Regions from separate parts of the Sphingomonas sp. JUb134 genome, predicted to be linked through region 2. Evidence: riboswitches for the same ligand, from Rfam matches in the RefSeq annotation. Region 2 holds a riboswitch; the other holds the start of a gene.
What was found. A riboswitch is a leader RNA that binds a small molecule or an ion and turns the genes downstream of it on or off. The one in region 2 is predicted to bind glycine.

Region 1: it holds a riboswitch for glycine, as region 2 does, so the genes downstream of both, EDF69_RS10955 (L-serine ammonia-lyase) here and gcvT (glycine cleavage system aminomethyltransferase GcvT) in region 2, are expected to answer to the same signal.

What each region holds. Positions count from the first base shown of each region.
Region 1 is NZ_SLYP02000001.1:2,371,084-2,385,900, reverse strand. Features, by position in the region: gene EDF69_RS11005 (TonB-dependent receptor plug domain-containing protein) at 1-649, shown strand, start outside; gene EDF69_RS11000 (hypothetical protein) at 662-1,207, shown strand; gene EDF69_RS10995 (DUF1636 domain-containing protein) at 1,207-1,614, shown strand; gene cobT (nicotinate-nucleotide--dimethylbenzimidazole phosphoribosyltransferase) at 1,611-2,627, shown strand; gene EDF69_RS10985 (histidine phosphatase family protein) at 2,624-3,193, shown strand; gene cobS (adenosylcobinamide-GDP ribazoletransferase) at 3,190-3,906, shown strand; gene EDF69_RS10975 (cobyric acid synthase) at 3,883-5,346, opposite strand; gene cbiB (adenosylcobinamide-phosphate synthase CbiB) at 5,334-6,311, opposite strand; gene EDF69_RS10965 (aminotransferase class I/II-fold pyridoxal phosphate-dependent enzyme) at 6,265-7,251, opposite strand; gene cobU (bifunctional adenosylcobinamide kinase/adenosylcobinamide-phosphate guanylyltransferase) at 7,320-7,844, shown strand; glycine riboswitch at 7,890-7,978, shown strand; gene EDF69_RS10955 (L-serine ammonia-lyase) at 8,080-9,465, shown strand; gene EDF69_RS10950 (TlyA family RNA methyltransferase) at 9,506-10,261, shown strand; gene EDF69_RS10945 (tryptophan-rich sensory protein) at 10,346-10,900, shown strand; gene EDF69_RS10940 (accessory factor UbiK family protein) at 10,921-11,220, shown strand; gene EDF69_RS10935 (YbjN domain-containing protein) at 11,328-11,828, shown strand; gene proC (pyrroline-5-carboxylate reductase) at 11,825-12,637, shown strand; gene EDF69_RS10925 (MarR family winged helix-turn-helix transcriptional regulator) at 12,638-13,129, opposite strand; gene EDF69_RS10920 (branched-chain amino acid aminotransferase) at 13,206-14,306, shown strand; tRNA gene EDF69_RS10915 (tRNA-Gln) at 14,353-14,427, shown strand.
Region 2 is NZ_SLYP02000001.1:1,300,914-1,315,730, forward strand. Features, by position in the region: gene EDF69_RS06085 (A24 family peptidase) at 40-510, opposite strand; gene EDF69_RS06090 (alpha/beta fold hydrolase) at 558-1,508, shown strand; gene EDF69_RS06095 (FAD-dependent oxidoreductase) at 1,505-2,599, shown strand; gene rnhA (ribonuclease HI) at 2,604-3,065, opposite strand; gene thrB (homoserine kinase) at 3,062-4,015, opposite strand; gene ispH (4-hydroxy-3-methylbut-2-enyl diphosphate reductase) at 4,019-4,993, opposite strand; gene EDF69_RS06115 (hypothetical protein) at 5,109-5,756, shown strand; glycine riboswitch at 6,008-6,110, shown strand; gene gcvT (glycine cleavage system aminomethyltransferase GcvT) at 6,266-7,447, shown strand; gene gcvH (glycine cleavage system protein GcvH) at 7,460-7,831, shown strand; gene gcvPA (aminomethyl-transferring glycine dehydrogenase subunit GcvPA) at 8,107-9,465, shown strand; gene gcvPB (aminomethyl-transferring glycine dehydrogenase subunit GcvPB) at 9,462-11,033, shown strand; gene EDF69_RS06140 (peptidase) at 11,216-12,013, shown strand; gene EDF69_RS06145 (alkaline phosphatase family protein) at 12,067-13,356, opposite strand; gene ychF (redox-regulated ATPase YchF) at 13,568-14,668, opposite strand; gene EDF69_RS06155 (hypothetical protein) at 14,765-14,817, opposite strand, start outside.

The sequences.
Region 1 (14,817 bases), 1.1 Mb from region 2:
CCAGCTGTTCTCCGAATACGGGAACCAGGGCCTGAACCCCGAGCGCGCGCGGAGCTGGGAGGCTGGCGTCGAGCAGCGCCTGCTCGACCGCGCGGTGACGCTTTCGGCGACGTATTTCGAGCGCCGGACCCGTGACCTGGTCGAATACATCGGCTGCGGCGCCACGCCGGACCCGCTCTGCGTCATCCCCGGCACCGACATCGCGCGCTGGGGCTATTATGACAACATCGCCCGCGCGTTCGCCCGCGGGGTGGAAGCCACCATCGCTGCCCGCCTGGGTTCGCGGGTGACCGCCGACGCCAACTACAGCTGGACCGAGGCCGAGAACCGCTCGACCGGCAGCGCCTATGGCAACTGGTTGCCGCGGCGTCCCCGCCACACGGCCAATGCGTCCGCGACCTACAGCCTGCCGAGTGGCGCGTCCCTGGGCGCGGCGCTGCGCTGGGCCGGCAAGAGCTACGACAATGCGGCCAACACGACGCGACTGGACGACTATACGCTGGTCGACGTTCGGGGCGAGGTCCCGCTGAGCCCGAAGGTGCGGCTCTTCGCGCGGGTGGAGAACCTGTTCGACGAGGACTATGCCACCGTCTACCGGTACGGCACGCTCGGCCGCAGCGTCTATGCAGGTCTGCGCGGCCGCTTCTGAGGGAAATGATCGATGACGACACCCCGTTCTTCCCAAGCCGCATCGGCGCTCTGGATCCTGCTGCTCACCGTGGCGAGCGTCGCGACCACCCTGGTGTTCAAGTGCGCGACGCCGTTTCCGGCGCTTGCCGCCCTGGCTGCGGTGCACATGCGGGCGAAGGACGGGGTGTCGCTCGCGCTGCTCGCATGGGCGGCGAGCCAGCTCGTCGGCTTCTGCTGGCTTGATTACCCTCTGGCCGCCAACAGCCTCGGCTGGGGTGGAGTGATGGGGCTCGCGGCCGTCGCGGGCGCCATCGCAGCCCACTGGGCTGCCACGCGATCGGGGGCGGGGTTCCTCACCCGGCTCGGCCTGAGCTTCGTCGCGTCCTTCGTCGCCTTCAAGTCGATGATCCTTCTCGGCACCGTGGTGCTGGATGGCGGGACCGCGGCTTTCGCTCCGGACGTGCTGCTGCGCCAGCTCGGGCGCAATGCGGCGGTGCTCGCAGGCTTGCTGGTTCTCCACCGTCTGCTCATCAGCCTCGGCGTGCCGCCCGTGCGGACGGAGCGTGCGCTCGCATGATCCTGAAGCCAGCGGTCAGCGGGCCGGCGATCGTCGCGTGCAACACCTGCCGCGTGCCCGGTGAGGGCCAGGCCGGCGACAGCGGCAAGCGAAGCGGTGCCCGCCTGGTCGAGGCACTGCGGGCCGTGCAGGCGAGCGACCCTGCCTACGAGGCCGTGGCAGTCGAGGAGATGCCCTGCCTGTTCGCCTGCGGAGATTCCTGCACCGTGCATCTGCGCGCGCCGGAGAAGGTCGGCTATGTGCTCGGGCGCTTCACGCCGGACGAGGGTGCGGCACGTGCTATCCTGGACTACGCAGTCCTGTATGCAGAGAGCGACGGCGGCCAGGTGCCCTATCGCGACTGGCCGGAAGGTGTGAAGGGGCACTTCCTCACGCGCATGCCGCCCGCCGGCTTCGTGGTGGCATGAGCGGCTTCTTCGCTTCGGCCGAAGCGTTCGAAGCGGCGTTAGGAAGCCTTCGGAGCATCGATGCGGCAGCGCGCGATGCTGCTGCCGCCCGTCAAGACGTCCTCACCAAGCCACCCGGATCCCTGGGCAGGCTGGAGGAGATCGCGCTATTTCTCGCCGGGTGGCAGGGACGCGAGCGTCCTCGGATCGACCGGGGGCGGGTGGCGATCTTCGCGGGCAACCATGGCGTGGCGGCCCGAGGCGTGAGTGCCTTTCCGTCCGAAGTTACGGCGCAGATGGTCGCCAACTTCGAAGCCGGAGGCGCCGCCATCAATTCCTTGGCCCGTGCCGCCGGGCTGGAACTGGTCGTCGTCCCGATCGAGCTCGGCCGCCCGACGAAGGACTTCGTCGAAGCGCCGGCCATGTCCGCCGAGGAGTGCCTCGCGGCGCTCAATCTGGGCGCCGCGGTGGTCGAGCCGGATCTCGACCTGCTCGTGCTGGGCGAGATGGGCATCGGCAACTCGACGGCGGCGGCCGCATTGGCGGCAGCGAGCTTCGGCGGCGGCGCGCGGGATTGGGTGGGGCCGGGTACCGGCGTCCACGGTAGTGCACTCGAAGCCAAGGTCGCGGCAGTCGACGCCGCCCTGACCCGTCACACGAAGGCGGCCTCGGGTGCCTTTGACATTCTTCGGCGCTTGGGCGGGCGGGAGATCGCCGCCATCGCCGGAGCGGTGCTCGCGGCACGGCAGGCAGGCGTTCCCGTGCTGCTCGACGGCTTCATCTGCTGTTCCGGCGTGGCTCCGCTTGCGGCGACCAACCCGGACATCGTCGGGCATTGCCTCGCCGGTCATTGCTCGGCCGAGCCCGGTCATGCGCGGCTTCTCGATCGGCTGAAGCTCAGTCCGATCCTTTCCTTGGGGATGCGATTGGGGGAGGGGAGCGGTGCTGCGGTGGCAGCAGGCGTGGTGCGTGCCGCGATCGCGACCCACGATCAGATGGCGAGCTTTGCCGAGGCAGGCGTTTCCGAGGCGTGACGGCGCCGATCGATCTTCACCTGATGCGCCACGGCGAGCCGGCGCTTGCCGGCCGGCTGCTTGGCAGCACGGATTGTGAAGTTCTCCCCGACGGGGTGCGGGCATGCCGTTCTGCTGCGGCCGGGTTGGCCATCCGGCAGGTGGTCGCGTCCGATCTGCGCCGCTCGGTGGACTGCGCCACGGCGATCGCGGCGGATCACGAGGTACCGCTGGGCCTCGATGGACGGTGGCGGGAACTCGATTTCGGACATTGGGACGGACGGAGCCCGGAAGAGGTGGACGCTGCGGCTCTCCGCGCGTTCTGGGACGATCCGGATGGCGCGCCGCCTCCCGGTGGCGAGCGCTGGTCGACGCTCCTCGCGCGCGTCGCCCAGGCGCTAGAAGGGGTCGCGGACGGCAGCCTGATCGTTACTCATGCGGGCGCCATGCGGGCGGCTCTGGTAGCGGCCTGCGGCTTCGACCGGCGTCAGAGTTGGGCCTTCGACCTGCCTTATGCCTGTGTTCTCTCGCTACGCCTCTGGCGCGGTGAGGCACCCGCGGCGCAGATCCTGGCACTGCGCCCATGAAGGGGCTGCTGCTCGCCCTCGGCTTCCTCACCCGCCTGCCGGTTCCGTCGGGGTCTGCCGACCCCCCGGCGTTCGCGGCCGCGATCCGCTGCTACCCGATCGTGGGGCTGGTGGTGGGGGCGCTCGTTGCCGGGGCGGGGTGGCTCGGAAGCCTCACCGACCCCTGGGTCGGCGCGCTTGCGGCGCTCGCCTGCTGGGTCGGTGTCACGGGCGCGCTGCATCTCGACGGCCTTGCCGATGTTGCTGACGGAGTCGGTGCCGCGCACGGCGATCGTAGTCGTCTGATCGCCGTCATGGCCGATCCCCGTGTCGGAAGCTTCGGCGTCGTCGCGATCGTGTTGCAGCTGCTGGCGAAGCTGGTGCTGCTTCATGGCGCGGCGGGGGTCGGATGGCTTCCGGTCGTGCTGGTGCCGTTTGCCGCCCGCATGGGCCCGCTCGCTTGGGCCCGCTGCGTCCGGCCGCTCAAGCCGGCTGGGCTGGGCGCAACCGTGGCCTCGGCGGTCCGCGCGCGGGATCTGTGGGGCTGGGCGGCCGTGTTGGCGGCCGCCTGCGTCGCAGTGCCTTCCCTGATCGTCGCGCCGCTGCTGATCGCGGCTGCTGCGGCCTGGTTCCGGCACCGCCTGGGCGGTGTCACCGGCGACGCGCATGGAGCGGGGATCGAACTGGTGGAAACTGGATTGCTGGTGGCGCTAGTGACGATCGGCCAGGACTGACAGCGCGATCAGCGCGTCGATGTCGACATGCTGCTCCAGCTCCGCTGCGATGCTGTCGAGCGCGCGGTCGACGGAAGCGCTGTGGTCCGGGCCGCTGCCTGCCACGCCGATCCGCGCGAGCCACGCACGCCGTTGCGCGGCCAGTCCCAGCAGACCATGCACATAGCTTCCGGTCACCAGCCCGTCCGCACTCACCGCGCCGTCCGTCCGCCCGTCTTCGAAGCGCACCGCGGGGTGTGCCGTGTCGGGGCCCGTGGTTTTGCCGAGATGGATTTCATAGCCCTCGAACGCCGCGCCGTTTGCGGTTCCGCGAACTTCTGCCAGCGCCTTGTCGCCACCGAGCACCGTGTCCGCCGCCAGTAGCCCGAGCCCTTCGACGCTCTCCGCAGGACCCTCGAGCCCCTCCGGATCGGCGATGCTGCGTCCGAGCATCTGGTAGCCGCCACACAGGCCCAGCACCGGGCGCCCGCGCCGATGATGCGCCCGTATGTCGATGTCCCACCCTTGTGCGCGGACGAAGCGGAGATCGGCGATTGTCGCCTTGGAGCCGGCAAGGACGATCAGCGCCGCCTCTGCCGGGATCGGCTTGCCGGGCGGGACCATCACCAGTTCCACGTCGGGTTCGAGCCGGAGCGGATCGAGGTCGTCGAAGTTGGCGATGTGGGCGGTGATCGGGCATGCAACCAGCACGCGATCCGCTCTCGGTGCCTGGGATTGCTGGAGCACGACCGCATCCTCGCTCGGCAGCCTGGCGGCATCCGTGAGCCACGGCACCACGCCGAAGCCGCGCCACCCCGTCCGCTCCGCGATCGCTTCGTAGCCATCGGAGAACAGGGTCGGGTCTCCGCGAAACTTGTTGACCAGAAAGCCGTGGATCATCGCGGCGTCTGCCGGATCGATCACCGCGCGCGTGCCGACCAGCGAGGCGATCACGCCGCCCCGGTCGATGTCGCCAACCAGCACCACCGGCACCCCGGCTGCGCGCGCGAAGCCCATATTGGCGATGTCGCCGGCGCGCAGGTTGATTTCGGCAGGCGAGCCGGCGCCCTCGATCACGACGATGTCCGCTTCGGCCCGTAACCGCCGATAGCTCGCCAGCACCTCGTCGAGCAGGCCCTCGCGACCTTGGCGCCACTGCGCAGCCCGGAGAATGCCGCGCACTTGGCCTCGTACCACCAGTTGCGAGGTGCGGTCCCCCTGGGGTTTCAGCAGCACGGGGTTCATGTCGACGCTGGGTCGGACCCGCGCAGCTAGGGCCTGGGTGGCCTGGGCACGGCCGATCTCGCCGCCTTCCGCCGTGACTGCGGCGTTGTTCGACATGTTCTGTGGCTTGAAGGGGCGCACGCGAAGCCCGCGATTGGCGAGCGCCCGGCAGAGGCCCGCGACCAGCACCGACTTGCCCACATCGGAGCCGGTCCCCTGCAACATCACGGCACCCATGCAATGGCTCCTGCAATCACCCAAAGAAAGAGACAGGCGTGACGATAGACGCGGAGCGCTCTGAGAAGGTCTTTTGAAGTCGGGTCTCGATATTCGCCGCCGATCCACGGCTTGTCCGCCGACACGCCGTCATAGGCGACCGGGCCGGTCAGCCGGACGCGAAGAGCGCCGGCCATCGCCGCTTCCGTCCAACCGGCATTGGGGGACGCATGACGGCGGGCGTCGCGCAGCATCGTCCGCCACCCGCCGGCGCCAGCAAGGCAGAGGAGGGCACCACCCAATCGGGCCGGCAGGATATTGGCCAGATCGTCGATCCGCGCCGATGCCCAGCCGAAGGCACGCCAGCGCGGCTCGCGATGGCCGATCAGGCTGTCCGCAGTGTTGAGCGCCTTGTAGGCCCAAAGCCCCGGCAGTCCCAGCAGTAGAAGCCAGAAGAGCGGTGCGGCGATGCCGTCGCAGAAGCTCTCCGCAAGGCTCTCGATGCCGGCGCGCGCGACGCCCGCTTCATCGAGCGCGGCAGTGTCCCTGCCGACGATGCGGGAGACTGCGGCGCGCGCGCCGGGCAGGTCGGAGGCCAGCAGGGCCGCTGCGACCGGCCGGACGTGATCGTCAAGGCTCCGCTGCGCCAGGCCGGGTGCCGCCAACAGCGCCACGCCGATCCAGCCATAAGGACCCAGCAGGTCGCGGGCCGTTCGTTCGAGGAGCCAGGCGCCACCCGCTGCCGCGGCGATCAGGAGCATGATCGTGAGCACCCCGGCGGCGCGGCGGCTCCACTCCGGCCGGTCCGGAACGTTCCAGCGCGCCTCGCACGCGCCGATCAGGCGCGCGAAGCCGCCGACGGGGTGGCCGACGCGGGCGTAGAGCCGCTCGGGCCACCCGACTGCGGCATCGATCGCAAGCGCGAGCAGGGCGATCGGCTCAGCGATGGGAGAGCGCCCGGTCGAGCCGCGCCAGCGCCGCCGCATCCGCTGGAAGGCCGATGCGCAGCCACTCGGGCGCATAGTCGAACGGCCGGGTCAGGATGCCCTGGCGCGCCAAGTCGGTGAAGATCGCCTGCGCCCCTGCGTCCTCGATCAGACGGAATAGCGGACTTGCGCCCTGCGGCTCGAGGTGATGACGACGCAGCACAGCATCCAGAGCCGCGCAGCGCTCGGCCAACTGCTTGCGGGCGTCGGCGATCCAGTCGGGGTCGCCATAGGCGGCAGTGCCGAACGCGATCGCGTGGGCGGAGACCGGCCAGCTTCCGAGCCGATCGCGCAACGCCGCCACCAGATCCGCCGCGCCACAGGCGAAGCCCAGGCGGACGCCGGCCAAGCCGAAGAACTTCCCGAACGACCGCAAGACGAGCACCCGATCATTTGGCGTCAGATGCGGGAGCACGCTTACCTCTGGAGTCGCGTCGGCAAAGGCCTCGTCGATCACCAGCACGCCACCTGCGCGAGCAAGACGACGGGCCAGGTCCAGCATCTGTTCGGGCGCGACCACGCGGCCGTCCGGGTTGTTCGGGTTCGCGAGCAGCAAGGTGCCGTCGCCGACCGCCCCAAGCGCATCGATCGGGACCATGTCGCTGCAGGCGAGGGCATCCGCGTGGGTTCGGTAGCCGGGCGCACCGTGGCGGTGCGGGGACGGCAACCCGAGGCCGTCGAGCAGCCGCAGCCCCAGTTCGGTGCCCGGCAGTGCGGTGATGGCCAGATGCTGCGCCCCGAACGCGGCGGCGGCGGCCGCTTCCAGTGCCGCACGCGATCGCTCCGAAGGTAGGCGATCGAGGTCGATGTCGGGTGCGATCGTCGGGCTCCACGCAACGGGGTTGATCCCGGTGGAGAGATCGAGCCATGGCTGCGGCGCATCGGGAAAGCAGTGCGTCGCCTCTTCGAGGCAGCCGCCGTGGAACATCAGTGCGCGCAATGCGGAGCCTCGACTTGGGGTGCGGCAGCCTCCATCCGCATTGGCGGAGCAACAGGCAAGGGGCAAGGATGACCATCAATCGATCGGGACGCACGATGCTGGTGCTGGGCGGCGCCCGTTCGGGCAAGAGCCGCTACGCACAAAGCCTGGCAGAGGCATCGGGTGGTCGGCTGGTCTTCGTCGCGACTGCCCAGGCGTTCGACGACGAGATGACCGATCGCATCCGCCGGCACCAGGCCGATCGCGACGGCCGGTGGACGACCGTCGAGGCGTCGGTCGACGTGGCCGGCGCGATCGGCGCTGCGGATGGCGAGGATGCCGTGGTGCTGGTCGACTGCCTGACGCTGTGGGCCTCCAACTTGCTGCTCGGCGAGGAGGATGCCGAGGAGCGGCTGGCGCAGTTGCTGGCGGCACTGAAGCGCGCGCGGGGGCAGGTGCTCCTCGTCGCCAACGAGGTCGGGCTCGGCATCGTGCCCGACAACGCGCTCGCCAGGGCGTTCCGCGATCTTGCCGGCACCATCAACCAGCGCGTCGCCGCGGCGGTCGACCGGGTGCACATGACCGTGGCCGGCATCCCGATCATCGTGAAGTGACCTCGATCCGGCTTGACACCTGCCCGGCGCAAGCGGCAGCACGGGTGCGACGACATGGGAGAGATCGGGCACCAGCCCGGCGCCGAAGGAGCAACCGCCCCGGAAACTTTCAGGCAGAAGGACCGGTCGTCATCAACATCTGGAGAGAGGCGCGCTGGCGTCCGCCGACGGGATAGCATTCTCAGGCAGGAAGGACAGAGGGGGCATGCAACCGCCGGAAGGCGGGGAGTTCATCATGCCGGACGATCCTTCCCAGAACAGCCGCACCGACGCGCGCCGTGCGATCAGCGTCACCGAATTGTTCACGATCGGCATCGGCCCGTCGAGCTCGCACACCGTGGGGCCGATGCGCGCGGCGCATGGCTTTGCCGAGGCGGCGCTGGAGGCGCTGCAGCCGGTTCGCGTCCGCTGCGAGCTGTTCGGTTCGCTGTCGCTGACGGGACGCGGTCACGCGACCGACAGCGCCGTCGTGCTCGGGCTTGCCGGGCATCTGCCCGATACCGTGGATCCCGACGCGGTACCGGAGATCCTGCGGGCGGTGCGCGAACGCGGCCAATTGCAGCTTGGCGGCGAGGTACCGATCGCGTTCGGCGTCGACGACATCGTCTTCTCGCACGAGTTCTTGCCCGGGCATCCCAATGCGGTGCGCTTCACCGCCTGGGATGCGGACGGGCGCGAACGCACCCAAACCTATTTCTCCATCGGCGGCGGCGTGGTGGTAGAGGCGGGCGCCGGATTGCACATCGCCAACGCCGCGGTCGCGCATCCATTTGCCTCTGGCGCCGAGTTGCTCGAACTGGGCGACGCGACCGGCCTTTCGATCGGCGAGATCGTCCGTCGCAACGAGTGCGCCTGGCGCAGCCGCGAGGAAACCGATGCCTTTCTGGACGCGGTGCGGGCGGCGATGCTCGCCTCCATCGAACGGGGCTGTGCGACCGACGGCGTGCTGCCGGGGGGCCTGAACGTCCGCCGTCGTGCCAAGGCGCTGCACACGACGCTGGCTGCGCGCAGCGATCGAGCGGCGCCAGCCTCGGTGATGGAATGGATCAGCCTGTGGGCGCTCGCCGTCAACGAGGAGAATGCGGCCGGCGGGAGGGTGGTTACCGCGCCCACGAACGGGGCCGCGGGCGTAATCCCGGCAGTGCTCCAATACTACGAGCGGTTCGTGGAAGGAGCGACGCCGGAGGGCTCGCGGGTACTGCTAGCCACCGCGGCCGCCATCGGCTTCCTGTACAAGAAGCGTGCTTCGATCTCGGCTGCCGAAATGGGGTGCCAGGGGGAGGTCGGCGTCGCCTGCTCGATGGCGGCAGCGGGGCTTGCGGCGGTGCTCGGCGGCACGAACCAGCAGATCGAGAACGCGGCCGAGATCGGCATGGAGCACAACCTGGGCCTGACCTGCGACCCGGTCGGCGGCCTGGTGCAGGTGCCCTGCATCGAGCGCAACACCATGGGTGCGGTGAAGGCTGTCAACGCCGCCTATCTGGCGCTGCATGGCGACGGTAGCCACATCGTGCCGCTGGATGCGGTGATCGAGACGATGCGGCAGACGGGCGACCACATGCGATCCGAGTATAAGGAGACGAGCCTGGGCGGGCTGGCAGTGAACGTCGTCGCCTGCTGACGGCTTGCCTGCGGGGGGCGTTCCGGTCCATGCGGCCGCCATGCCCAAGATCCGCGCCGACCAGCTGCTCGTCGACCGAGGCCTCGCCGAGAGCCGTACGCGGGCGCAGGCGTTGGTGATGGCCGGTCTGGTGTTCGTCGGCGATCGCAAGATCGAGAAGCCCGGGCAGCAACTGGCGGACGATGCCGTGCTGGACGTGCGCGGGCGCGACCATCCCTGGGTTTCCCGCGGCGGCGTCAAGCTCGCCCATGGCCTCGATCACTTCGGCTGGGCGGTCGACGGCGCGGTCGCGATCGACGTCGGCTCATCCACGGGCGGCTTCACCGACGTGCTCCTGACCCGCGGGGCGGCGCGCGTCTATGCCGTCGACAGCGGCACCAACCAGCTCGCCTGGAAGCTCCGCCAGGACCCCAGGGTCATCGTGCACGAGCAGACGAGCGCGCGGCTCCTCACCGAGGTGCATGTGCCGGAGCGGGTGGACCTGATCGTCTGCGACGCGAGCTTCATCGCGCTCGCCAAGGTGCTCGATGTGCCGATGGGCTTCGCGAAGCCCGGCGCGCGGCTGCTCGCGCTGGTGAAGCCGCAGTTCGAGGCCGGGCGCGCGGAGGTGGGCAAGGGCGGCGTCGTCCGCGATCCTGCCGTACACGCGCGCGTGTGCGACGAGGTGGCGAACTGGCTCACCGATCGCCGGTGGCAGGTGGAGGGGGTGACGCAGAGCCCGATCACCGGTCCGGAAGGCAACGTCGAATTTCTAATCGCAGCCCATGCTCCCGACGAGGGCGGCGGTCCCGAATAGGGACAGGGTCTGGGTGGCGGCTCCGGCTTGCATTGCACCCGGCCGCACCGCAGACAACGCGGCCGGATGAACAGGATTGAGCGCGTGAACGAGATCGCTTCCAGAGCGCAACTGCGTGCGGGCTTACTGCGGTGGGCGATCGTGACCGTGCCGCTCGTCCTCCTCCTGGGCCTTGCCGCGGGCAGTCTGGTTCCCGCGGGATCCCAGAACGCCTGGTATGCCGCCCTGGCGAAGCCTTGGTTCACGCCGCCGGACTGGGCCTTTCCGGTCGCCTGGACGCTGATCTACGTGCTTCTGGGCGTGGCCTTGGCCATGGTACTCGATGCGCGGGGCGCGCGCGGGCGTGGGATCGCCGTCAGCGCCTTTGTGGTGCAACTGGTGCTCAACCTCGCCTGGATGCCTCTGTTCTTCGGAGCGCATCGGGTGTCCGCGGCTCTGGCGTTGATCCTGGTGCTGCTTGTTGTGGTGGCGCTTACGGCCTGGCTGTTTGCCCGGATCCGCCCGCGTGCGGCGCTGCTTTTCGTGCCCTATGTCGCGTGGCTGATCCTGGCGACGGCGCTCACCTGGGAGATCGATCGGCGTAATCCGGGTGCCGAAACCCTTGTGCCCGCGACCTCGTCTGCCCAAATGGCGATCTAGACGCGGGAAGGACCTGACACATGCAATCCGAAAACCGGATCTTCGACGATTTCGCCAAGTTCGTGAACGGTGCTGCCGGCACGCTGGCTGGCATGGCACGTGAGGGCGAAAGCGCAGCGCGCGAGCGGGTGCGTGAATTCGTCGGCGGGCTCGACTTCGTCAGCCGCGACGAGTTCGAGGTCGTGAAGGCGATGGCCGTTGCCGCGCGGGACGAGGCAGATGGCCTGAAGGCACGACTGGAAGCCATGGAGGCGAAGCTCGCCGGCGGAAGCACGGCCCCCATGGCGGCCGAACCGCTTGCGGGCGACAGCATCGGCTAACGGGTTTTCCCCAGCTTTCTGGACCAAGCGGCGCGCGTCGACCTTGTGTCGGTGCGCGCCGCTTGGCATTTCCGAACCATGACGACTGCCCACCCGGAAAGGACCTGATGCTCGACGAAGCCGAGGATGATCGCGACGCTGCCGCTCCGATCGACATGTTGGAGCGCTACTTCGCCGCGCACGGCTGGTCGCACCAGCGCGACGAGGATGAGATCGTCGCCAAGGTCAAGGGAAGCTGGACCGAGTTCGAGCTGCGCGCGATCTGGCGGGCGGACGACGGCGTGCTCCAGTTCCTGGCCTTTCCGGACGTGCGCGTGGCGGACGATCGTCGCGGCTCGATCTATGAAGCGATCGGCCTGATCAACGAGCAGCTGTGGATCGGCCACTTCGAACTTTGGTCGTCGAGCGGCATCCTGCTGTTCCGCCACGCAGCGATGATCGATGTCGAGGAAGCGGCGCTCTCGTTGGAGCAGGCTGAGGTTCTGGTCGATACCGCGATTGACGAGTGCGAGCGCTTCTATCCGGTGTTCCAGTTCGTATTGTGGGGCGGCAAGTCTCCGCGAGAGGCAATCGCCGCCTCGATGATCGAGACGCGGGGCGAGGCGTGACGCAGCCGCTCGCCGGACCGATCTGGCTGGTCGGATGTGGCAACATGGCCGGAGCGATGCTGCGCCGTTGGCTGGAGACCGGCCACGTGTCTGCCACCGACGTCACGGTCATCAATCGCAGCGGCACGCTGCCGATCGACGGCATTCGCGTGCTGACCGAGGTGCCTGCCGATGCGCCTGCACCAGCGACCGTGATGCTGGGCGTAAAGCCGCAGCAGCTCGACATCATCGCGCAGACCGCGGTTGCGCAGCTTCGCCCCAAGCTTCTGCTGTCGATCCTGGCAGGCGTGGAGAATGCAGCGCTTGCGGCCCGGTTCCAGGCGGATGCCATCGTCCGCGCGATGCCGAACCTGCCCGTTTCGATCGGCAAGGGGGTGGTGGCGCTGCACAGCGATAGCCTTGATGAGGGGCTACGTGGTGCGGCGACGGCGCTGATGGCGCCGCTCGGCACCGTCGAATGGATCGGTGAGGAGGGGCTCTTCGATGCGGTGACTGCGCTGTCCGGATGCGGCCCCGGCTTCGTCTTCCGCTTCATCGACGCGATGGGCGCGGCGGGCGCGGCACTCGGCCTTCCGGAGGACCAGGCGCGACGCCTGGCGATCGCGACCGTCGAAGGCGCAGGAGCGTTGGCCAGCGGGACGGAGGCTTCGCCCGCGACCCTGGCCGACCGGGTCGCGAGCCCGGGCGGCTCCACCCGTGAGGGCCTCAACGTGCTCGACCGCGAGGACGCTCTGCGTCGTCTGATGGCGGAGACGCTGGCCGCATCGGCTCGGCGCAACGCCGAGATGGCGGCCGCTGCGCGCGGCTGATCAGCGCTCGCCGAGTGCCCGGATCATCGGACGGTCGCTGTCGGGGATGAGACTTTCGAGCACCGTCCAGAACCCTGCGACCGCTTCGGGTCCGGCCGTCTGATAGGCTTTCGCCAGCCGCTCCCGCACGAGCTGATACAGGCGGCTCTCCAGCGCAGCCCCTTCCGGCGTGAGCTTCAGCAGCCGCCTGCGCGCGTCCCGGTCGTCGCTTCGGCTTTCCACCAGTCCGCGTTCGGAAAGCTCACCCAGCACGCGCCCCAGCGACTGCTTCGTGATGGCGAGCAGCCGCAGCAGTTCGCTCACCGACAGGCTGGGCTTACGCGCAATGAAGTAGAGGGCCCGGTAATGCGCCCTGCCGAGCTTGTGCGCTTCGAGCTCGGCGTCGGTCACGCGGGTCAGATTGGAATGCCCGAAATAGAGCAGCTCGAAGCCGCGGCGGATTTCCGTCTCCCGGAGGAACTGGGCCGAGGCTGCACGATTTGGGACAGTCATGTTGACCTGTTCTGCCAGTGGGCTTAGGCCACGGCAAGCCGGAACGGCACCGCGCCGTCCGATTGCGGAGCAGATCATGATCGACCAGTCCGAAACGCGCTTTCCTCTTACGCCGAACGCCTCGCCGCTCCCGGCCAGCGAGCGTGCGGACAAGCTGGTGAGCCCGGGCTTCGGTCGCGTGTTCACCGATCACATGGCGATTGCACGCTGGTCCGACGAGAAGGGCTGGCACGACATGCAGATCGTCGCGCGCGGCCCCGTGCAGATGGACCCCGCAGCGGCGGTGCTCCACTATGCCCAGGAAATCTTCGAGGGGCTGAAGGCGTACCGGCTCGAGGACGGCGGTGTCGGCCTTTTCCGTCCGGAAGAGAATGCCAAGCGCTTCCGTCGTTCGGCGCGCCGCATGGAGATGCCGGAGCTGCCGGAGGAGCTGTTCCTCGCGTCCTGCCGGGAGCTCTCGCTGGTCGAGCGGGACTGGATTCCCGAGGGCGAGGGCGGGGCGCTCTACCTGCGCCCGTTCATGTTCGCGAGCGAGGTGTTCCTGGGCGTGAAGCCTTCGGCCGAGTATCTCTACATCGTGCTCGCCTCGTCGGTCGGCGCCTATTTCAAGGGCGGCGCGCCGAGCGTGTCGCTGTGGGTCTCCCAGGAATATACGCGCGCAGCGCCGGGCGGCACCGGTGACGCGAAGTGCGGCGGCAACTATGCAGCCAGCCTGGTGGCGCAGGCGGAGGCGATCCGCCAGGGCTGCGACCAAGTCGTCTTCCTCGATGCAGCCGAGCGCCGCTGGGTCGAGGAACTGGGCGGTATGAACATCTTCTTCGTGTTCGACGACGGCAGCATGCTGACGCCGCCGCTGACCGGCACGATCCTGCCCGGCATTACCCGTGATTCGATCCTGCGCCTTGCCCGCGACCAGGGGATCACGGTGCGCGAGGAACGTTATGGGATCGACCAGTGGGAGGCAGATGCCCGCAGCGGCCGGCTTCGCGAAGCATTTGCCTGCGGCACCGCGGCGGTGGTGACCCCGATCGGCAAGGTATCCTCGCCACAGGGCAGCTTCTCGATCGGCAACGGCGGCCCGGGCGAGCGTACGATCGCGCTACGCGACACGTTGGTGAACCTGCAGCGCGGCCGCACCGAGGACCCCTACGGCTGGCTCGAGCGGATCGACGCATAACCCCCTTCCCACCACGCCCGGGGCCGGTATAAGGCCCCGCGGCTGTTGGGGCGTCGCCAAGCGGTAAGGCACCGGTTTTTGGTACCGGCATTCGCAGGTTCGAATCCTGCCGCCCCAGCCAACTCTTTTCATTCGCTTCTTTTGTCGTTGTGGTGCTAGCTTCTACGGCATTCCGCAGCTGCGCGTTGGACTGCTTCGACTTTGGTGACGGCAAACTCGCTCAGCGACGCGGTCATCGCCTGGTAGAGGTCGGGCGTCCGGGACCGTAGAGACGGTCCAACTAAGCATTGCGGAGATTTCTGACGGTGCTCTCGGGCGTCGTCGCGGGGGTGCTCGCTTCGTTGGCATGGGTGCGGGACAGCTTGCGAGCGCAGTCCACTTCTTCGCGGCGCCGCTATCGAGCCAGCTGGCGGTGACGCCCGTCACCTCTTCCTGCTTCTGCAGTTGATCGTCGTGTCGATCCCCCTCGCAGCGGCGGATCGGGAGGATCGGTAGTTTGACGGCGGCTATG
Region 2 (14,817 bases):
CTTTCCGTCCCTGGGCAGCGATGTTGCGGCATTAGGCAGTCACCGGAACTGGTTAAGAATGGGTTCGCGGATCACGAGGAGCGCCGCCAGCGCGATCGCAACCCCATAGGGTATCTCAGGAAGTTGTTTCTTTTTTCTCAACAGCTTGTCGGCGACCATCAGCAGAGTAAGGGCGCCGCCCAGCAGCGACATCAGCACCAGCATCCACAGCAGCGGCTGCGGCGGCAGCCACAGCGCCAGCGCGCCGATCAGCTTCACGTCGCCGCCCCCCATCTGCCCGAGCCAGAAAGCCCCGACGAACAGGCCGAAGACCGCCACCGCCACCGCCAGCTGGATCGCGACGCCCGGCCACAGGCTGAGCCCGCTCGCCATCCACCAGCCGGGGGCGAGCAGCGCGATCAGCGCGTTCTTCCAGTTCGCGATCTCCCGCGTGCGGACGTCCTCGATGCCTGCGGACAGCAGAAGGACCACCAGCGCGAGCAGCAGAAACGAGGCAAGGGACAGCGGCATCGTCCAAGGGCCTAGACGCAGCCGCTTACGAAACCGTAACCGGGGGCATGGCTGCCCACGCCCTGTATCGCCGCGCGATTCCCGCCGCGGCGCGGATTACCCGATGGCATGCACCCGACGGGTGGGTGCATCGCCGGTTCGACTGGCCAGCGGCAGAGGGTGCCCGCCAGCGCGGCGCCATGCTGTTCCAGGTCGGGCGCGGCGACATATTCGAGAAATATCTGGAGAGCTTCGCCCACTGGCGTGCGTGCGGCTGGTCGATCACGAGCTTCGACTGGCGCGGGCAGGCAGGGTCGGGCCGGCTGACGGACGACCTCCATTGCGGCCACATCGATTCGTTCGACACCTATGTCGACGACCTCGCGGCCTTTGCCGCCGCCTGGCGGGAAGAGCGGGCAGGACCGCACGTGATGGTCGGCCATTCGATGGGCGGGCACCTGGTGCTGCGCGCGCTGGCAGAGGGCCGGGTGACGGCGGATGCCGCAGTGCTGGTCGCGCCGATGCTGGGATTGAAGGCGCCGTTCGGCCCGCGTTTCGGCGAGCGCGCGGCGCGGCTGCTGGCCGGGCTCGGCCGCAGCAGCCGCCGGGCGTGGCGCGCCAACGAGCGACCCTTCACCCGCGCCGCGCGCCAGACGCTGCTCACCTCCGACCGGGCGCGCTATGAGGACGAGCTCTGGTGGATGGAGGCGAACCCGGCCCATCGCACGGGCCCGCCGAGCTGGGCGTGGGTGCTGGAGGCGTTCCGGTCCACCCGCACGTTGAACGCGAGCCCTGCGCTCGCCACGCTGGACGTACCGGTCCAGCTGCTGGTGGCGGAGGGGGATGCGCTCGTCGATCCCAAGGCGGCGCTGGCGGTGGCGGCGCGGCTCAAGCGGGGAACCCTGGTCCGGTTCGGACCGGAGGCCCGCCACGAGCTGCTGCGCGAGACGGATGCGATCCGCGATCGCGCGATCGGTGAGATCGACCGCTTCCTGGCCGAAGTGCTGGTACCGGCGTGACCCGCCGGATCGCCATCGTCGGCGCAGGCATGGCCGGCGCGAGCCTTGCCGCGAGGGTCGCCGGCAGCGACTCGGTGGTGCTGCTGGAGGCGGAGGCGCACCCGGGCTTCCACGCCACGGGCCGCTCGGCGGCCTTCTGGTCGGAGACCTATGGGGGGCCGGGGGTGCAGCCGCTCACCAGCGCGTCGGGGCCGTTCCTCCACCAGCCCCCGCCGGAGTTCGGCGGCGAGCCGTTCCTGGCCGAGCGGGGCGAATTGATGATCGCGCCGGCCGCGGATCCGGCGGCACTGGACGCGTTCGAGGCGCGGTTCGCCGGATCGGGAATCGCGATGATGCGCGAGAACGCGGCGGGGCGGGTGCCGGGCCTGAGAGGCGAATGGCAGGGCCTGTGGATGCCGAGCTGCGCGGACATCGACGTAGCGCGATTGCACGGGGCGTTTCTGGCCCGCGCGCGCCGGCTTGGCGCCATCCTGCGCTGCGACGCGATGCTGGTGGAGGCACGGCGGGTGGCCGGAAGCTGGCGGCTTCGGCTGGGCGATGGCGGGGTGGTGGAGGCCGACGTGCTCGTCAACGCGGCCGGCGCCTGGGCGGACCGGGTGGCGGCGCTCGCGGGTGCGCGGCCGGTCGGCATCCAGCCCTATCGCCGCACCATGGTGCAGCTGCGCGTCGATCCGCCCGCGCCGCCGTCCCTGCCGGTGGTGATGGACGCGGCGGGTGGTTTCTACTTCAAGCCCGAGCCCGGCGGGCGGGTGTGGCTGACGCCGCATGACGAGACGCCGGCCGAGCCGGGCGACGTCGCCGCGGAGGAGATCGACGTGGCGCTGGCGATCGATCGCATGCAGCGCGTCGTCGACTGGCGGGTCGAGGCGGTCGAGCGGCGCTGGGCGGGCTTGCGCAGCTTCGCGCCCGACCGGCTGCCGGTCTATGGCTGGGACCCGCGGGTGGAGGGGCTGTTCTGGTGCGCCGGGCAGGGGGGCTTCGGCATCCAGACCGCGCCCGCGGGCGCCTCCCTGTGCGCGGCGCTGATGGGGCGGGGGACCGTGCCGGCGGACGTGGACGCCGCTCTCTACCGTCCGGAACGGTTCGGCTGACGCCTCAGGCGGCGGCGCTCCGGCTGCCCACCGCCATCGCGGCGTCGCTCGCGAGCTTGTCGGCGCGCTCGTTCTCCGGATGGCCGGCGTGGCCCTTCACCCAGACCCACTTGATCTGGTGCGGCTTGGCGGCGGCGAGCAGGGCTTGCCAGAGTTCGGCGTTCTTCACCGGCTTGCGATCGGCGGTCTTCCAGCCGTTCTTCTGCCAGCCGTGAATCCACTTGGTGAGCCCGTCCATCACGTAGCGGCTGTCGGTCGACAGCGTCACCTGGCACGGCCGCTTGAGGGCGTTCAGCCCCTCGATCGCGGCCATCAGTTCCATGCGGTTGTTGGTGGTATGCGCCTCTCCGCCCGACATCTCGCGCTCGTGCTCGCCCGAGCGGATCACCACGCCCCAGCCGCCGCGGCCCGGATTGCCCTTGCACGCGCCGTCGGTGAAGATTTCGACGGGGGTCAGTTCGGTCATGCAAACGCGTTCCTGTTGTTCTCGTACCAATCGAGCCGCCGCAGATAGGCGAGCGGGTCCTTGCGCGTCACCAGCGCATCGGCGGGGGTGTTGATCCAGTCCCAGGCGCGCGTCAGCAGGAAGCGGATGCACGCCCCCTCCGCCAGCACGGGCAGCGCCGCACGTTCGTCGGGCGAGAGGCCGAAGCCGGATTCATAGCCTTCCAGCAAGGCGCGCCCGACCGCGGGGTCGAGCGGCGTACCGGTGCCGTCGAAGCTCCACGCAGAGTGCATCACCGCCAGGTCGTAGGCGCGCACGTCGGTGCAGGCGAAGTAGAAGTCGATGAGGCCGGTGACTTCGTCGCCCAGCATCAGCACATTGTCGGGGAACAGGTCGGCGTGGATGGCGCCGACCGGCAGCTGGTGCGGCCAGGCGGCGAGCACCCTGTCGAGCGCGCTTCCCACCCGATCCCGCAGGCCCGGCTGGATGCTGTCGAGCCCGGACGCGCATTGCTCGAACAGCTGCGGCCAGGTCTCCACCCCCATGGAGTTGGGGCGGGTCGGGGCAAAGTCGGTGAGCGCCGCATGCATGCGCGCCATCGCAGCACCCCCGGCGCGGGCCTGTGCCGGCGTTGGCTGGCTGAGCGATACGCCGGACAGGAACTCGATTAGGCAGGCGGGGCGGCCCTCCAGCGTCTGGATCACCGTGCCGGTGCGGTCGGGCAGCGCGCGCGGCACCGGATTGCCGGCGTCGGCGAGTCGATCGATCATCGCGAAGAAGAAGGGCAGGTCGCCCGCATCCACGCGCTTCTCGTAGAGCGTCAGGATGAAGCGGCCGCGGGTGGTGTCGACCAGATAGTTGGAGTTCTCGACCCCTTCGGCGATCCCCTTGGCCGAGACCAGCGCGCCCACGTCATAGCGGGCGAGGAAGGCGCCGAGCGCCTCCGCCGAAACCTGCGTATAGACGGCCACCGGTCAGGCGGCGGCGGCTTCGAGGCCGCGCGGCAGCTTGAAGGTGAGGGTCTCGCGGGTCATTTCGACCTCGCGCTCATGGATCTCGAAGCGTTCGGCGAGGCGGTCGACCACTTCGCGCACCAGCATCTCCGGAGCGGACGCACCGGCGGTGAGGCCAAGCGAGCCGACACCCTCCAGCCAGGCGAAGTCGATCTCGCTGCCGCGCTGGATCAGATGGGCGGGCGTGCCCTCACGCTCGGCGACTTCCACCAGCCGCAGCGAGTTGGAGGAGTTGGGGGCCCCGATCACCAGCACCAGGTCGACGGACGACGCGATCGCCTTGACGGCGGCCTGCCGGTTGGAGGTCGCGTAGCAGATGTCGTCCGCCTTGGGCGCGACGATCGCCGGGAAGCGGCGCTGCAGCGTCGCCATGATGTCGGCGGTGTCGTCGACCGACAGCGTGGTCTGGGTCAGGAAGGCGAGATGGTTCGGGTTGGCCGGCATCACCGCCTCGGCATCGGCCACCGTCTCGATCAGCGTCATCTGGCCCTGCGGCACCTGGCCGAAGGTGCCGATCACTTCCGGGTGGCCGGCGTGGCCCACGAACAGGATGTGGTGACCGGTGGTCACCAGCCGCTCGGCCTGGCGGTGCACCTTGGAGACCAGCGGGCAGGTGGCATCGAGATATTCGAGGCCACGATCTTCCGCCTCGGCCGGTACCGACTTGGGCACGCCATGGGCGGAGAACACCACCGGCACGCCGGCGGGAACCTCGTCCAGTTCCTCGACGAACACCGCGCCCTTGGCGCGCAGGCTGTCGACCACGAACTTGTTGTGGACGATCTCGTGCCGGACGTAGACGGGCGCGCCGTGCTTCTCGATCGCGAGCTCGACGATGCGGATCGCGCGGTCGACCCCGGCGCAGAAACCGCGGGGCGCCGCGATCAGCAGCTCGAGGACGGGCTTGGCAGCGGGCGGCGTGGCGGGATCGGTCATCACCCCCGCGCATCTACGCGATTGCTTGCGCGCTTGAAAGGCGCTTCCTATGCTGGCGGCGGTCCGGGTCGGCGCTGCATGCGACGGCCCGTTCGTCGTGAAAGGTGTACTTCCTGTGATCGTCCGAACGCTCGCTGTTTCCGCTGTCGCGCTCCTCGCCCTCGCGGGGTGCAGCCGTAAAGGCGAGATCGACGTGACCCGTGGCGTCGGCATCACCACGGTCCGCTCCGCCTGTCCGGCAGCCGGCGTGCCCGCCGGCACCGGCGACATCACCCTGTTCGATCCGGCCGGCACCCAGCTGGCGAGCGCGATCGACGTGACCGCGACGATCACCAACGTGCGCGCCACCTGCAACGAGACGGGCGAGGACATCGTCTCCACCGTCACCTTCGACATCCAGGCGCGCCGCACCCGCACCGACGGCGCTCGCCAGGTCGACCTGCCGTACTTCCTGACGGTGGTGCGCGGCGGATCGCAGGTGGTGGCCAAGCGCATCAACCACGCCGTGCTCGATTTCGCCCCCGGCGAGGCGCGCGCCCAGGCGACCGGCAGCGCGACCGCGGTCGTGCAGCGCTCGGCGGCGACGCTGCCGGACGAAATCCGCCAGCAGATCACCCGCCCGCGCAAGGCCGGCGCAGAGGATGCCGCGGTCGACCCGCTGTCGACGCCGGAAGTGCGTCAGGCTGTGCTCAACGCCTCGTTCGAGGCGCTGGTAGGCTTCCAGCTGACTCAGGACCAGCTGCGCTACAACGCCACGCGCTGATCTTCCGCGGTCGTTGGCTGCAACCAACCCCGTTTGTCTCGAGCAGGGATCGAGCTTGTCGAGAGCCCGTGTCGAGAGAGCCACCGCCACCGGTTCTCGATACGCCGTCTCGACAGGCTCGACGGCTACTCGAACTGAACGGGAGGGGCTGAGTGCCAATGGGGCTTTTAAACGAAGCGTCCGTCGCGAGGCCGATTGACTCGGCTCCGCGGGCGAGCCAGAGCGGGCGCGTCGATGGCCGGGAACGGCCATGGGCACGCGCGGGAGAGCGCCGCCGGCCTTGCAGGCCGCATGCGGCCGCCGAAGGAGCAACCGCCCCGGAATCTCTCAGGCTAAAGGGACCGCGCGCGCCAACGACACTCTGGAAAGCGCGCCGTGATTTCGGCGCCACCGAAGGGGTAAGCGCACAACAGCTGCGCGAAAGCTCTCAGGTTCCGTGACAGAGGGGGCGGCGGGGATGCGGGGAGGCCTGTGTCTGCGTCGTGCCAGACCTGCCGGAGACTGCGCGAATGAGCGACCCGATTTCCTCTTCCGATGCGGACGGCTTCGAGCCGATCGCGCCCTCGTTGCTGCCGCTCGACGGCTGGCATCGCGCCCGTGGTGGGCGGATGGTGCCCTTCGCCGGCTATGAGATGCCGGTGCAGTATGAAGGCATCATGGCCGAGCACCTGTGGACCCGCCAGCACGCCGGCCTGTTCGACGTCAGCCACATGGGCCAGCTGCTGTTCACGGGCGAGGGCGTGGCCCAGGCGCTCGAAGCGCTGCTGCCGGGCGACCTCCAGGTGCTGGCACCCAATCGCATGCGCTATTCGCTGCTGCTCGCCGACAATGGCGGCATCCTCGACGACCTGATGGTGACGCGCCTGCCGGAAGCGCATCCGTTCGGCGAGGCGGGTGAGCCGGCGCCTGCTGGCGAGGCCTTCTACATGGTCGTGAACGGCGCCACCAAGTACGACGACCTCGGCCATCTGCGTGAGGCGCTGGCCGACTCGATCACCATCAACCACCTGGAAGACCGCGCACTGCTGGCGCTGCAGGGGCCTGAGGCGGTCGCCACGCTCGCGCGGCTGATCCCCGGCGTCGATGCGCTGCGCTTCATGACGGCGGGTGCGTTCGAGTGGGCCGGCCATGCGCTGTGGATCAGCCGGTCGGGCTACACCGGCGAGGACGGCTGCGAGATCTCGCTGCCGGCCGAAGCGGCCGAGGCATTCGCCGACGCGCTCACCGGCGAGCCGGAGGTGCAGCCGATCGGTCTCGGCGCACGCGACTCGCTGCGCCTGGAGGCCGGGCTGCCGCTTTACGGCCATGACCTGGACGAAGAGACCACGCCGGTCGCCGCCGACCTGGGCTTTGCGCTGTCGAAGCGCCGCCGCGAGGAAGGGGGCTTCCCCGGTGCCGAGCGCATCCTGGCCGAGCGTGCCGAGGGTCCGGCGACCAAGCGCGTCTGCCTGCGCGTCGACGGCCGCCAGCCGGTGCGCGAGGGCGCGACCGTCGTCGACCAGACCGGCAAGACCATCGGCCGCGTGACCTCGGGCGGCTTTGCCCCCAGCGTCGGCGCGCCGATCGCCATGGCCTATGTGCCCGCCGCGCTCGCGGTGCCCGGCACCGAGATCACCCTGTCCCAGCGCGGCAAGGCCCATACCGCCGAGGTCGTGCCGATGCCGTTCATTTCCCACCGTTACGTCCGCTAAGGAGCGCCGTCGATGAGCCGTTATTTCACCGAAGAACATGAGTGGGTCGAAGTCGACGGCGACGTCGCGACCGTCGGCATCACCGAATATGCCCAGAGCCAGCTGGGCGACATCGTGTTCGTCGAAGTTCCCGAGGAAGGCCGCGAGCTGACCAAGGGCGACGAGGCCGCGGTGGTCGAATCGGTCAAGGCCGCTTCCGACGTCTACACGCCGGCATCGGGCACCGTGGTCGAGGGCAATGCCGAGCTCGAGGCGAGCCCGGCCCTCGTCAACGAGGATCCGGAAGGCGACGGCTGGTTCTTCCGCCTGACCCTGTCCGACCCGTCCGAGCTCGAAGGGCTGATGGACGCGGACAAGTACGCGGCGTTCGTCGCCAAGCTCTGAACCCCAAGTCCGCCAGCTTTAGGCTGGCATCTCGGGCGGCGGGCGTGGCTCTTGTGGAGTGAGCCCGCCGCATGAGAAACCGGCGGTCGCCGGACCTTTGCAAGAGGCGCAACAGGCGTCCAGACACTCCCGTATCCCTGCGCAGGCAGGGATCCAGGGCCAAGCAGAGCAACGGCTCGCGGCGCTTGAAACCCTGGGCTCCTGCTTTCGCAGGAGCACGAGACAGCGCTTTGCAAAGGTCTTGGCCAGCCGGGCTCCCGTCCCGAAGGATTGCCATGCGCTACCTGCCCCTGACCCAGCCTGACCGCGAGGCGATGCTCGCCGCGGTGGGCGCGTCCTCTGTCGACGCGCTGTTTGCCGATGTGCCGGAGGCCGCGCGCCTCGACGGCCCCGTGCCCGGCCTGCCCAACCACGCGAGCGAGCTCGCCGTCGAGCGCCACCTGTCGGCGCTTGCCGCCAAGAACCTCGCCGCCGGCACGGCGCCGTTCTTTCTCGGCTGCGGCGCCTATCGCCACCATGTGCCGGCGAGCGTCGACCATCTGATCCAGCGCGGCGAGTATCTCACCGCCTACACGCCCTATCAGCCGGAAATCGCGCAGGGCACGTTGCAGATGCTGTTCGAGTTCCAGACGCAGGTCGCACAGCTGTTCGGCTGCGACGTGGCCAACGCGTCGATGTACGACGGCTCGACCGCCTGCTGGGAAGCGATCACCATGGCGCGCCGGGTCACCCGCCGCGGCAAGGCGATCCTCTCGTCGGGGCTCCACCCGCATTACGTCTCGGTCGCCAATACCATGGCGAAGTTCACCGGCGACGTGCTGGAGACCTCCGCGCCGACGCTCACCGCCGACACCGATGCCGAGGCGCTGATCGCCGCGATCGACGGGGATACCTCGTGCGTGGTCGTCCAGTATCCGGACATCCTCGGCCGCATCCCGGACCTGCGCCCGATCGCCGAGGCGGCGCACGCCAACAAGGCGCTGCTGATCGCGGTGGTGACCGAGCCGGTGGCGCTCGGCGCGATCGCCTCGCCGGGCGAGCTGGGCGCCGACATCGTCGTCGGCGAAGGCCAGTCGCTGGGCGTCGGCCTGCAGTTCGGCGGGCCGTACGTCGGCCTGTTCGCCTGCTCCGACAAGCTGGTCCGCCAGATGCCGGGGCGTCTCTGCGGCGAGACCGTGGATGCCGAGGGCAAGCGCGGCTTCGTGCTGACGCTGTCGACCCGCGAGCAGCACATCCGTCGCGAAAAGGCGACGTCGAACATCTGCACCAACTCGGGGCTGTGTGCGCTCGCCTTCTCGATCCACATGACCCTCTTGGGCGAGAAGGGCCTGCGCCAGCTCGCCGCGAGCAACCATGCGCGCGCCGTGGCGGCGGCCGACCGGCTGGCGAAGGTGCCGGGGATCGAGCTGGTCAACACCAGCTTCTTCAACGAGTTCACGCTCAAGCTGTCGAAGGAAGCGCGTCCGGTCGTCCGCACGCTGGCGGAGCGCGGCGTGCTGGCGGGCGTCTCGCTTGGCCGGCTCTATCCGGGCGAGGCGGAGCTTGCCAATGGCCTGGTGGTGGCGGTGACCGAGACGGTGACCGCGGAAGATATCGAGACGCTCGCAACCGAGCTCGAAGAGGTGCTGGCATGACGATCAACCAGAGCGGCTGGCGCCCCGAGATGGGCGGCGGCGACGAGGCCACCCAGGCGACCTTCACCGGCAACCGCGCGCTGATGCTCGAAGAGCCGCTGCTGTTCGAGATCGGCTCGGCCGACGTGACTGGCGTCGACTTCGACGAATCGCCGCAGGCGCCGTCGCGGCTCGGCGGGATGGAACGCAAGGACCCGATCGGCCTGCCCGGCCTGTCGGAGCCGGAGGCGGTGCGGCACTACACGCGCCTCAGCCGTCAGAACTATGCCATCGACCTGGGCCTGTTCCCGCTCGGCTCGTGCACCATGAAGCACAACCCGCGCCTGAACGAGCGCATGGCGCGGTTGCCGGGCTTTGCCGATGTCCACCCGCTGCAGCCGGTCGACACGGTGCAGGGCGCGCTGGAGGTGATCCACCAGCTCGCGCACTGGCTGGTGACGCTGACGGGCATGGACTCGGTCGCGATGAGCCCCAAGGCGGGCGCGCATGGCGAGCTGTGCGGCATTCTCGCGATTCGCGCGGCGCTGGAAGCCAAGGGCGAGGGCCATCGCAAGGTGATCCTGGTGCCCGAGAGCGCGCACGGCACCAACCCCGCGACCGCGGCCTTTGCCGGCTTCAAGGTCGAGGACATTCCCGCCACTGCCGAGGGGCGCGTCGACCTGGAGGCGCTGAAGGCGCGGCTGGGGCCGGACGTGGCGGGCGTGATGATCACCAACCCCAATACCTGCGGCCTGTTCGAGCGCGACATGCGCGCGATCAGCGATGCGGTGCATGACGCGGGCGGCTATGTCTATTGCGACGGCGCCAACTTCAACGCGATCGTCGGGCGGGTACGTCCGGGCGACCTCGGCGTCGATGCGATGCACATCAACCTGCACAAGACCTTCTCGACGCCGCACGGCGGCGGCGGGCCGGGTTCGGGGCCGGTGGTGTTCTCGGCGGCGCTGACGCCGTTCGCCCCGCTTCCCTTCGTCGAGAAGCAGGGCGACCGCTTCGCGCTGATCGAGGAAGAGACGGCGGGCGAGCATCACGCCGGCAGCTTCGGCCGCATGGTCGCCTTCCACGGGCAGATGGGCATGTTCACCCGCGCGCTCAGCTACATCCTCAGCCACGGTGCCGATGGCCTCTACCAGGTGTCGGGCGATGCGGTGCTCAACGCCAACTATGTGCTGCGCCAGCTGGAAGACGTGCTCGACGCGCCGTTCGGCGGCAGCGGCCCGTGCATGCACGAGGCGCTGTTCTCGGACGCAGGCCTGGCCGAGGGCTTCACGACGCTGGACGTGGCCAAGGGGCTCATCGACGAGGGTTATCACCCGATGACGATGTACTTCCCGCTGGTCGTCCACGGCGCGATGCTGATCGAGCCGACCGAAACCGAGTCGAAGGCCGCGCTCGACCAGTTCATCGGCGCGCTGCGCTCGGTGGCGGAACGCGCCAAGGCCGGCGACCAGGCGTTGAAGGGCGCGCCCCACTTCGCGCCGCGTCGTCGCCTCGACGAGACGCAGGCCGCCCGCAAGCCGGTGCTGCGCTGGAAGGCGCCGCAGCCGGCGGCGCAGGCAGCCGAGTAATCGCACAGCCTCCTCCCGGGCCGGTGTCCGGGAGGAGAGGCTGCCGATACTTGCGCGTGGGCGTCGCTCGTGGAGACGGCGCCGGAACCGTCCAAGTATCGCCCACGTTGTTCCGAATAGTTCACGCTCCGTTCAACCGCGTTCTGCGACCGATGCGGACATTCCTATTCGGGAGAATTCCCATGTTTCTGAAGCGCATCCGTACTCTCGCGCTGATCGCGGCAGCGGGCCTGGGCGTCAGCGCCTGCACCTATGGCGACGGCGGCTATGGCTATAGCGGCGTGTCCGTCGGCTATGGTTCCGGCGGTTACTATGATCCCTATTATGACGGTTATGGCGCCGGCTACTACGGCAGCGGCTTCGGCTCGCCCTATTGGGGTTGGCAGGGCAACTATTATTATCCGGGCACCGGCTACTACGTCTACGACCGCTATCGCCGCCCGCACCGCTGGACCGACAGCCAGCGCCGCTATTGGGAGCAGCGCCGGCACAACTGGCGCGGCGATGGCCGCCCGGGCAACAACTGGAACGACTTCCGCCCCGGCGACGGTCGTCCGGGCGTGCGTCCCGGCCGTCCGGGTGACGGACGCCCCGGTGTGCGTCCCGGCCGTCCGGGTGACGGACGCCCCGGTGTGCGTCCCGGCCGTCCGGGCGACGGCCGTCCAGGCGATGGGCGCCCGGGTGTCCGTCCGGGGCAAGGCGGCGAGTATCGTCCCGGCGTCCGTCCTGGCCGGCCTGGTTCCTGGGTCCCCAGTTCGCGTCCGGGGCGGGGCGACGCGGGTGCGCAGCGCCCGGATCGTCCCGGCGGCAGCGACGCGCGGCCGGGCGGCCGTCCGAGCCCGAGCTGGGGAGATCGCGGCGGTCGGTCGAGCCCGCGTTGGGGTGGCCAGAGCGGCCGCTCCAGCCCGCGCTGGGGCGGGCAGGGTGGCCGTTCGGGCGGCCCGCGCTCCAGCGGCCGGGGCGGATCGCGTCCGAACTGACCCCAGGGCGGCGGGCTCCGGGCTGAACCCGGGGCCCGCGCCGCCCGAGCGCGTTACTGCGCCTTCAGAACGCCGCGGAACGGCGCGTCGGTGCCGTCGATCCCTTGGGCGGGCGGCAGGCCGATCAGGTCGCGCAGCAGCGGGTAGACGTCGACGTTGTCGAAATCCGGCAGCGTGCGCCCGCTCGCAAAGGCGGGGCCGTTGGCGATGAACAGCGCCGCCATGTCCGGCGCCATGTTGTCGAAGCCGTGGCTGCCGCCGGCCTGCGGCTGTGTCGGCGTGGTCGGCAGCACCTGCCAGCCGTCCTCCGCCAGGCACAGGATCGCTGGCACGCGCGGGTTGCGCCCATAGTGGAAGCGGGCCGGGATCTCCCCCTTGCGCCAGCACTCCATGTGCGCGTGCGGCTTCAACAGCGCCTTTTCGACCGCCGCTTCCTTGCCGGGCGTCGGCGTCAGCGCGGCATAGGGCCCGGCCTCCACGACGTGGTAGAGCGACGGATCGGCTAGCTTGTCGAGGGCCACCACGCGCTCACTGGTGGTGGCGGCCATGCCGTGATCGGCGACGATCACCAGGTTTGCAGGCTGGCCCATCGCGGCGAGACCGGCGACGAGCGCACCGACGGCTGCGTCGACATCGGCAGCGGCCTCGTTCACTTCGCCTGAGTCCGGACCAAAGCGGTGGCCGGCGGTGTCCACCGCTTCGAAATAGAGGGTGAGCAGGCGCGGGCGGATGTCGGCCGGGCGGCGCAGCCAGTCGAGCACGCCGTTGACGCGCTGCGTGGGGCTGATCGCCTCGTTATACTGCTGCCAGTCGGACGGGCGGGTGCCGCCCTGCGTCTTGTGCGGCCATTCGGCGGCGCGGGTGGCGCCGATCGGAACGTTCGAGCCGGGCCAGAACTGGGTGGCCGTACGGATGCCCGCCTTCTCGGCCGCTACCCAGATCGGCTCGGCGCCGTTCCACCAGCTCGGGTCGTCCGTCGCCATGGTGAAGACGTTCTTTGGATCCGCGGGATCCTCCATGCGATTGGCGACGATGCCGTGCCGGTCCGGGCGCAGGCCGGTCACCAGCGTCCAGTGATTGGGGAAGGTCTTGGAGGGGAAGGAGGGGTGCATCGGCCCGGTCACGCCGGTTGCGGCAAGGCGGGAGAGCACCGGCGTCACGCCGCGCTGCAGATAATCGGGGCGGAAGCCGTCGATCGAGACGAGGATGGTGACGGGCGCGCGGGCCTCCGCAGGGGCGGTCGCGGCAGGTGCCGGGGCGGCGGCGACCGGCGGCGGGGTTTGCGCGCAGGCGGCGAGCGAAGCGGCCGCCAACAGCGCGGCGACGAAGGGGAGCTTGAGCATGGCGCCTCCCTTCGCCCCGGTCGGCGGCAGGATTATGACAGCGGGTGACTTCGAAGCGGACGTCGTAGAATGCGACGCTTTCTCTCCCGTGCCCCCGCGGAGGCGGGGGCCCAGGGTCAGGCAGGGGCGAGGGTTGCGTTCGCGGCCCTGGGCTCCCGCCTCCGCGGGAGCACTGTGGCTTGGTGGGTGCCGAGGAGGCACCCCCAGACCGTCAAACGTTGAAGCGGAAGAGCATCACGTCGCCGTCGTGGACGACATATTCCTTGCCCTCCTGGCGCAGCTTGCCCGCTTCGCGCGCGCCGGCTTCGCCGTTGCAGGCGACATAGTCGTCATAGGCGATGGTCTCGGCGCGGATGAAGCCGCGCTCGAAGTCGGTGTGGATCTCGCCTGCGGCCTGTGGCGCCTTGGCACCGGCTTCGACCGTCCAGGCGCGCGCCTCCTTGGGACCGACCGTGAAGAAGGTCAGCAGGTTGAGCAGCTTGTAGCCGGCGCGGATCACGCGGGCGAGGCCGGTCTCGGTGAGACCCAGGTCGCTCAGGAACTCCTGGCGGTCGGCAGGCTCCATGGTCGCGATCTCGGCCTCGATCGCGGCGGAGACGACGACGGCCTGTGCGCCCTCGGCCGCAGCCTTCTCGAACACCTTGGCGGAGAGCGCATTGCCCTCGGCCGCGTCTTCCTCGTTCACGTTGCAGACGTAGAGCACCGGCTTGGCGGTGAGCAGCTGCGCCTGGGCGAACACGCGCGCTTCCTCGTCGTCCTTGGGCTGGGTCAGCCGCGCCGGCTTGCCCTCTCGAAGCAGCTCCAGCGCCTGGCCGAGCACGGAGGCGCCGATCTTGGCTTCCTTGTCGCCTTGCTGGCCCTTCTTGACGAGGTTGGGGACGCGCTTTTCCAGGCTCTCCAGGTCGGACAGCATCAGCTCGGTCTCGACCGTCTCGGCGTCGGCGATCGGGTCGACCTTGTTGTCGACGTGCTGAATATCGTCGTTCTCGAAGCAGCGCAGGACGTGGACGATCGCGTCCACCTCACGGATGTTGCCCAGGAACTGGTTGCCCAGGCCCTCGCCCTTGGATGCGCCGCGCACGAGCCCTGCGATGTCCACGAAGCCGAGCTGGGTCTCGATGATCTTCTGCGAGCCGGCGATGGCCGCCAGCTTCTCCAGCCGCTCGTCGGGGACGGCGACGTTCCCGACGTTGGGCTCGATGGTGCAGAACGGATAGTTCGCCGCCTGCGCCGCTGCCGTCTGGGTCAGCGCGTTGAAAAGAGTGGACTTGCCGACGTTCGGAAGCCCGACGATGCCGCAGCGGAAACCCATGTCCGGTTCTTCGATCCCGATGGTGAAGGTGAAGCCCGCCGCATAGGCGTTTCGGGCTCCCTTTACCAGACGGGTGCTGCGGCACCGCCTCGAAGGCTATGCTTTCTTGGTCGTCTTCTTGCGCTTGGCCTTGGCCTTGGCCTTCGGCG